2 regions of the Demequina lutea genome follow, and region 1 is predicted to be linked to the other one. Evidence: predicted binding sites of a transcription regulator. Region 1 holds the regulator's gene; the other holds the start of a gene.
What was found. The regulator LexA, encoded in region 1, represses DNA repair genes until DNA is damaged. The targets are predictions, from matches to a motif close to TCGAACANNTGTTCGA.

Region 1 (3,864 bases):
TGGGCGGCGGGTACCCCGACGAGGAGCCCGCTGGAGCATTGCCCCTCGGTCCCACATCCGAACTCGGGCGCGAGGTGGCGAGGCTCCACGAGTGGGCGAAAGCCACGGATACGGGGGACCGCGACGACCTCGTGCCGGGAGTGTCTCCGCGCGCTTGGGCGCAGGTGTCGGTATCCGGCCGGGAGTGTCTCGAGGGCAGCTGCCCCGTTGCGGCGGAGTGTTTCTCGCAGCGATCGCGGGACCACGCCGCACGCGCTCACATTGTGGTGACCAACCACGCCGTGCTCGGCGTTCAGGCGACGAGTCACGACATGCTCGGCGAGCATGACGCCTTGATCGTCGACGAGGCGCATGAATTGGTTTCCAGGATCACGTCCTCCGCGACGCACGAATTGACGCCCAGGGTCGTCGAACGGGCGTCGACGAGGGCACGACGGATCGGCGTTCTCGCCGAGCACCTCGACAGGGCAGCTCGCGCTCTCGACGGCGCGTTGGGGGAGGAACGCATCGGGCTGCTGCGCGGTGGACCGTCGCCCGCGCTCGCCGAGGCCATCGAGCTGGTGCGTGCGGGGGCGCGCGAGGCCCTCAGCGCCGTCACCAAGCTGTCCAAGGAAGCAGGGGGAGCCAAGGACGCTGGGGCTGGTGTCAAGATGGCGAGCGCCGCGCTGACCGACATCGTCGACGTGTGCGGGGAGCTCCAGGCTGATGCCGGCCACTTCGTCGTGTGGCTGGCCTCGGCGGACGGCGACTACGACGCCGTCACTCCCGAGCGAGTACTCACGGCGCCCCTGAACGTGTCGGGGGTGATCTCGGACAAGCTACTTACCGACAAGCCCGCGGTGTTCACTTCGGCGACCCTCGCTTTGGGTGGCGGTTTTGATGCGGTGGCGAGGCACCTCGGCGTGGTGGATCCGGAGACCCTCGACGCGGGCAGCCCGTTCGACTACGCCAAGCAGGGAATTCTCTACGTCGCGGCTCACCTGCCGCGCCCAGGAATGGGAGGCATCTCCGATGAGGCGCTCGATGAGCTGGCCGCGCTGATCGAGGCGGCCGGGGGGCGAACTCTCGGCCTGTTCTCGTCCCACAAGGCGGCCCTGATGGCTACCGAGGCGATGCGCGAGCGGCTTGACGTGCCCGTGATGTACCAAAAGGACGACCAGGTCCCCACCTTGGTGCGCCAGTTTACCGAGGACCCACGCGCCTGCCTGTTTGGTTCTACGACCCTGTGGCAGGGTGTCGACGTCCCAGGCGCGACCGCGAGCCTCGTTGTCATTGATCGGATTCCCTTTCCGCGCCCCGACGAACCCATCTCGCAGGCCAGGACTGAGGCGGTAGGGCGCTCAGGCGGCAATGGATTCCTCGCGGTGAGCGCGACCCATGCCGCGCTCCTGCTTGCTCAGGGTGCGGGCAGACTCATTCGATCGGTCGACGACAGGGGAGTGGTCGCAGTGCTCGACCCCCGGCTCGCTACTGCGGGCTATCGGGGCTTCCTGACCAAGTCCCTCCCGCCGATGTGGGTGACCACCGACCGCGATGCCGTATTGGGTGCGCTGCGACGCCTCGACGAGGTCGCATCGGCCGACGCCTCGCGTGTGGTCGCGCCGAACTAGTGCCGGTTCTCGTACCCTGACCGTGGAGGTAATTTACCGATGACAGAAGACGTGCCGTCCGCCGATTTTGAGCGGGGCCAGCGTGCCGAAAGGGAGCGCTTCGCGGAGTACCTTGCGCACTTTGAACGGTCGAGCCGCGCCCTCGCTGATCAAGCGGTTACCGATGAGTCGCGGGTGTACCAAGTCACGATCGCCAACGCCATGAGGGCCATGAGCCAAGCGATCATGGGCGGCTTCCACTGGCAAGAATCGTGGCGCAAAGAGTAGGACGTCTCCGGCTCCTGTGCGTCAGCGGCGTGCGTGCAACGCCTGCCGCGCACGGCCGACGACCTACAGGCGCCTCATGACCGAGACAACCTTGCCCATGATTTGCGCGTGCGTGCCATCGATGGGCGTGTAGGCCGGGTTATGCGGCATGAGCCACACCTGGCCGTCTCGGCGCCGTAGCGTCTTGACCGTGGCCTCGTCGTCGAGCAGGGCCGCGACGATGTCGCCGTTCTCGGAATCGTTCTGACGTCTGACGACCACCCAGTCGCCGTCGCAAATGGCCGCGTCGATCATCGAATCGCCCGACACCTTGAGCATGAACAGTTCGCCGTCTCCCGTGAGTTGACGGGGGAGAGCGAAGATATCCTCCACCTGTTGGTCGGCGAGGATCGGTCCGCCGGCTGCGATGCGGCCGACGAGGGGGACCTGCACCACACGGTCGTCATCAACCATCGTCGAGTGTGAAGCGGAGGCGAGGGACACGACATCGGTGTCGTCTTCCGGCATGACGACCTCGAGAGCGCGCGGCCTGTTCGGGTCCTGACGCAAGAACCCTTTCGCCTGCAGCGCGGTGAGCTGATGCTTCACCGAGGAACTCGACGTGAGACCGACAACCTCCCCGATTTCGCGCATCGACGGTGGGTAGCCGCGTGTGGTCACCGAGTCGCGGATCGCCTCAAGAATGCGGCGCTGCCTGTCGGTGATGTCGCCGTGCGGCGAGGGGAACTCGTGGATAGTCGCGTCTTGGCCTTCCGCTGACATGCCGCTCCTCCTTTGTGGCCGACTCCGGACGTGGCCGGTGTCAGACCCTTGTGGTCCTCTAGTTGTCGACGGTAGGGCAATATGCCCCCGAAATCAAACAGGTGTTCGAGAAATACTTGTGCGTGTCGGCCAGGGGTGCTAGAAATAGAACAAGTGTTCGACGAACATGTGTTCGAGTGGAGAGGAGTGATCATGAGTATTCGTGTCGTGAAGACCGCAAAGATGAGGGCACGTCGGTGGGCGGCGGTGCTCGTTTTGGCCGTCGTTGCACTTGTGGTCGCCCCGCAAGCATTCGCGCAAGGCGGGTCGGCGTCCTCCGGCTCGAACACCTACGTCGTCGCCGAGGGCGAAACGCTGTGGTCCATCGCACAGTCGATCACTCCCGCGTCTCGCGATGTGCGCGACACAGTTGAGACGGTCAAGTCGATGAACCTGCTCGACTCGGCGAACATTCGGCCAGGCGATCAGCTGCTCGTGCCGATTTACGGCTGAGGTCCCGTTCCGGGTGGGCCACGGGCGCAGTCCGTGGGACACTCAGGGAATGCACTGCCCCTTTTGCCGACACGCAGATTCTCGCGTCATCGATTCGAGGACGGCCGACGACGGCTCGCTCATTCGCAGGCGCCGGCAGTGTCCCAACTGCGGCAAGAGATTTTCCACGGTCGAGGCGTTCTCGCTCTCCGTCGTGAAACGCTCTGGCGTGGTCGAGCCCTTCTCCAGAGACAAGATCATTTCCGGGGTTCGCAAGGCCTGCCAAGGCAGGCCCGTCTCAGACGATGACCTCGCGCTGCTCGCGCAGAAGGTCGAAGAGGCTATTCGCGACTCCGGACAGGCCGAGATCGACGCGCTCGATATTGGCCTGGCAATTCTCACTCCGCTGAGAGATCTCGACGAGATCGCCTACCTCAGGTTCGCGAGCGTATACCAGGCCTTTGATTCCCTCGAAGACTTTGACCGAGCGATCGCCGACCTCAGGCACGAGGACGCGGGCAAGGAACCTGCCGCGTCGGGCTCGACCGACTAGTCCTTCTTCTTGGGCCGGGCCTTGCCTCTCCGGCTTCCGGGCGGCTGGCGTCCCGTCGACTTGTTCTTGCTCTTGTGGGCCGCACCGTGGCCGGGTTCGCTTGCCGGAGGCGCAAAGTCGCGCCGCGGCGCGGAGCCGCGATTTTCCGTCGGCGAGTCATCGCGGCGAGCGGGCCGATCATCGCGGCCGCCCCATGCTGGC
Region 2 (3,864 bases), 200 kb from region 1:
AGCGCCCCGCCTCGGCGGCCATTTCTTCGGGCTGGCTCGCGCCGTCGAGGAAGCTGAAGGCGGAGTGTGCGTGCAGCTCCGCGTACTCGACACATTCAGTCATCGCTCGGCCCGCTCATCGCTCGGCCCGCTCATCGCTCGGCCCACTCATCGCTCGGCCCACTCATCGCTGCCGCTCAGTCATAGACGGCCTCAAGCATCCAACGCCCCTGGTGAAGGGCGATCAGCAGCGCGGGGCCACTGTTCCCGGCGTCGTCGCGCAACGCGACCTGCAGGAATGCTCGCCGTGAGGCCTCTGACGACCACCAGCGCTCGACAATGGGCCATGGGCCCGCCCACGCCTCAACGGGAAGAGGCGTCCCCCACACCGGCCCGTCGCTGCCTCCCACGTGACCGGACGACGGGTGACGATGCGCGGCTCGAGCCACCCTGTCCCCTGGGTTCGCCTGCAGCCGCACCCACGTGGGAGGGGCGCTCACTGCGAGCCTCCTGTCCACCCGCACAGGACTCCCGCCCGCATCGAGAACGTGAATCTCGAGCGGAGACGCGAGGACCGTCGCGGGGGCGGGGTCGGGAACGCGGCCTGGCCACGGATGGCTGACTCGCCTCGCAGGCTCTCCCTCCTGTCCCCAGGCGAGAGCGTGAACCCTGTCGCGAGGTGTGCGGCCACCCTGCTCGCTCACGGCCAGCACGCCCTCGGGCCCCAACAGCCCCTGCAGCCTTTCCATGGCCCGATGCGCCCTGGCATCGGCGCCCGAGGTTCCTCCCCACAGGAACGACTGCTCGGCCCCGAGCGGCACCACGTCCTCGGCCGTGAGAGTCAGCGCCGTGAGCGGCGCGGGCTGCGGCGACGCCGTGCCTGTGCCAGTACCCGAAAGCCATCCCTCGAGCTGCCAACGCACCCTGTCCGCCATGTGCTTGGTGAAGGCCCCCGAGCGGCTTCCCACGTCGGTGCGCCACACCCGCACCAACTCGCCTCCCGTGACGGTCCTCGCCCCGATCCGCACGCGTGCGCATCTCGATGCGGCGGCCAACAAGGCAGCATCGAGTTGCCCCGCAACGTGGACTGCCACGAGCGCGAGCTGTTCGACCCTCTCGGCGGGTTCCTCGAACACATACTCGACGGCGATGTCTCCCTCGGCCCTACGCAATACGGGAGGCGCCACGTCCTCGCCCCTCGCCATGCGCTGCGCCCATGCGCCCACCTGTCCAAAGCGCGCCATGACATCGGCCGAGGGAAGCGCCGTGAAGTCCCCAAGCCTGGTCAGGCCGAGCCGCACTAGAACGCTGACGAGCTGCTCGACCTCGGCGCGCTGGGTGCGCTCCATCGTGGCGTGTACCAAGGTGTCGACCGGCAAGGGTGCCAAAAAGTCGTGGGACTGACCCCGCCTAATCAGGGAGTTCGCTCTCGCGGCCATCACGGCGGCCAACAGACCGTCCGCGATGCCCACGGACGACTCGTAACCGGCCTCCTCCACCACTCGCGTCACGAGCGCCTCCGCAAGCGCCTCCTCGGAGCCGTGAAAGCGCGCAGCCCCCTCCGAGGGAATCATGAGTAGCCCTGGACGCGATATCTCCACCCCAGACACCACGTTCTCCGCCGCCGCGGCGACGGCCTCGAACTCACGGGCATCGCGACCCTCGTCATGAGAAAGGATCGTGAGCTCCGGACAGGCCCGCTGCGCCAGGCGTTTACGCATCCCGCGACGCACCCCCGCCGCTCGGGCCGCCGCAGAGACGGCGAGCATCCCCTTTCCGTGCAGTACTGCGGCGGGGGCATCGGCCCCCATGCCCGCTTGCGCCATGGCAGCAACCACTGGCCAGTCGGGCACCCACAGGACGACGCGGCGCACGGTGGCGACCGTCGCATCGCGCAAAGGGACTCTCATGCGGCACCCGTTCCAAGCGCCCTGTCTTCCAAGGTTGCGAGCCTGACGGCGGCTCCGACCCTCACCGACTGGGTGTCCACGTCAAGGCAGACAACGACCCGCCTGGCGGTCCCCGTCGACCGGCCGGTGACCGCCACGGTCATGTCCCGCTCGCGCAGCCGGCCCTCGCCCGCGCCAAGGCCACACCATCTGACCCCGTCTACTGTCAGTTGGATGTGAGCCCCAGGCCATCGACCCGCAGCCACCACCACGCAGCCGCTTTCCCTGGCGCGCGCGGCCAACCGCCTGCGATCGGCATCAGAAATGGCGAGCCCCTGGCCCACCATCACCACGTCCACGTCGTCGATGCATACACCCAGCGTGGCGGGCGCTTGAACTCCCGGATACGGGATAAGCGCCACTCGAGCCAGGTCGATGCCGCGCCGCGCCGCCGCGAGCACGCCCACATTCGGCATCCCCACCATCGCCGTCCACGCACCATCCAGGGAAGCTCGCGCCACAAGGGCAAGCACAAGCGACGTGGAACCCTCAACCGCGATGACCTGCCCCTTGCGTAGGCCGCGAGGTAAGAGCGGAACGAGAGCGTCGTCAAGCGCGAGGAGGGGCCCTTCCGTCGCCTCGCGGTCGGCACCCATACGGGTTTCGACCGCTCTCAAGGCGGCGCGGGCGGCGGCCAGGCGAGTCCCTTGCGTCTCCACGATCACCTCCCAAGCGGTCGCTGACAGGGCGGCGGAGAACCCGCACGCCATTCGAACACTTGTTCGATTCTGCCATGGATGGCGGACATGCGCGAGACCCACTCAGTCCGCATCCGTCACACGTCAGTACTCCGCCGACCGCCCCGTATCAATCCGATATCATGGGAGCAGAAGCGCTCCCTCGGGCTTGGCCACGGCTGTGCCTGCCTGGGCCGCAAAAGCCAACGTTGAGCACGTTTCACCACGCCACGAGAGGAGCGGGCCATCAGCCTCGCTACCATTCCCGACGCCCTCGAGGCACTTAAAGAGGGACGCCCCGTCATCGTCGTCGACGATGAGGACCGCGAAAACGAGGGCGACATCGTGCTGGCCGCCCAGTACGCCACTCAGGAGTGGATTGCGTGGACCGTGCGCGTGTCCTCGGGTTTCATCTGCGCACCTCTCACGAACGAGATTGCCGACCGGTTGGCGCTGCCTCCCATGGTCGAACACAACGAAGACCCTCGCGGGACCGCGTACACCGTCACGGTGGATGCAGCGAACCGCCTCACGACCGGCATCAGTGCGGCCGACCGCGCCAACACGCTTCGTATCCTGGCCGACCCCACGTCAACGCCAAGCGCCCTCACCAGGCCGGGACACATCGTGCCCTTGCGCGCGGTCGACGGGGGAGTCCTTGTGAGGAACGGCCACACCGAGGCGGCCATCGATTTGTTGTTGCTTGCCGGGCTGGAACCCGCAGCGGCGATTTGCGAGGTGGTCGGCGACGACGGTGAGATGCTCCGCCTCGAGGGGCTTCTCGCTCTCGGCGAGCGCGACGACGTTCCCGTCATTGCGATCAAAGACCTCGTCGACTGGCTCATCGCGGCACGCGACGGTGTCGCCGCAGTTTCCGCCTAGAAATTCAACCTCGCGAAACCCTGCACAGCATTACCTCACGCGATGTGAGTGCGAGGACAATGGGTCATGTCCACGACGATGGCGATGAAGGCAGGCCGGCATGCTCAAGGGAATCGACCCCGTGCTCCACGGAGAGCTCTTGCACATCCTGGACGACATGGGTCACGGTGACCAACTCCTGCTCGTCGATCGCAACTACCCGGCCGCAGCATCGGGCAAGCCCGTCTTGAGGCTGGGCGAAATTGGGGTGGAGCGCGCGGCCCGCGCCATCTTGAGCGTCATGCCTTTGGATACGTTCCTTGACCACCCGCTCGAGCGCATGGAGGTCGACGGCGACCCCTCAATCGTCGCACCCGTACAGGCGGCCGTTCTTGAGA

Region 2: the regulator LexA is predicted to act here: its motif matches at 2,639-2,654, upstream of imuA' (DnaE2-dependent mutagenesis accessory factor ImuA').

What each region holds. Positions count from the first base shown of each region.
Region 1 is NZ_JACBZO010000001.1:1,945,169-1,949,032, reverse strand. Features, by position in the region: gene BKA03_RS09450 (ATP-dependent DNA helicase) at 1-1,610, shown strand, start outside; gene BKA03_RS09445 (hypothetical protein) at 1,650-1,877, shown strand; gene lexA (transcriptional repressor LexA) at 1,941-2,639, opposite strand; gene BKA03_RS09435 (LysM peptidoglycan-binding domain-containing protein) at 2,832-3,131, shown strand; gene nrdR (transcriptional regulator NrdR) at 3,181-3,663, shown strand; gene BKA03_RS09425 (DEAD/DEAH box helicase) at 3,660-3,864, opposite strand, start outside.
Region 2 is NZ_JACBZO010000001.1:1,744,563-1,748,426, forward strand. Features, by position in the region: gene BKA03_RS08460 (error-prone DNA polymerase) at 1-103, opposite strand, end outside; gene BKA03_RS08465 (DNA polymerase Y family protein) at 177-1,889, opposite strand; gene imuA' (DnaE2-dependent mutagenesis accessory factor ImuA') at 1,886-2,587, opposite strand; partial or broken gene ribB (3,4-dihydroxy-2-butanone-4-phosphate synthase) at 2,852-3,448, shown strand; gene BKA03_RS08480 (RbsD/FucU family protein) at 3,588-3,864, shown strand, end outside.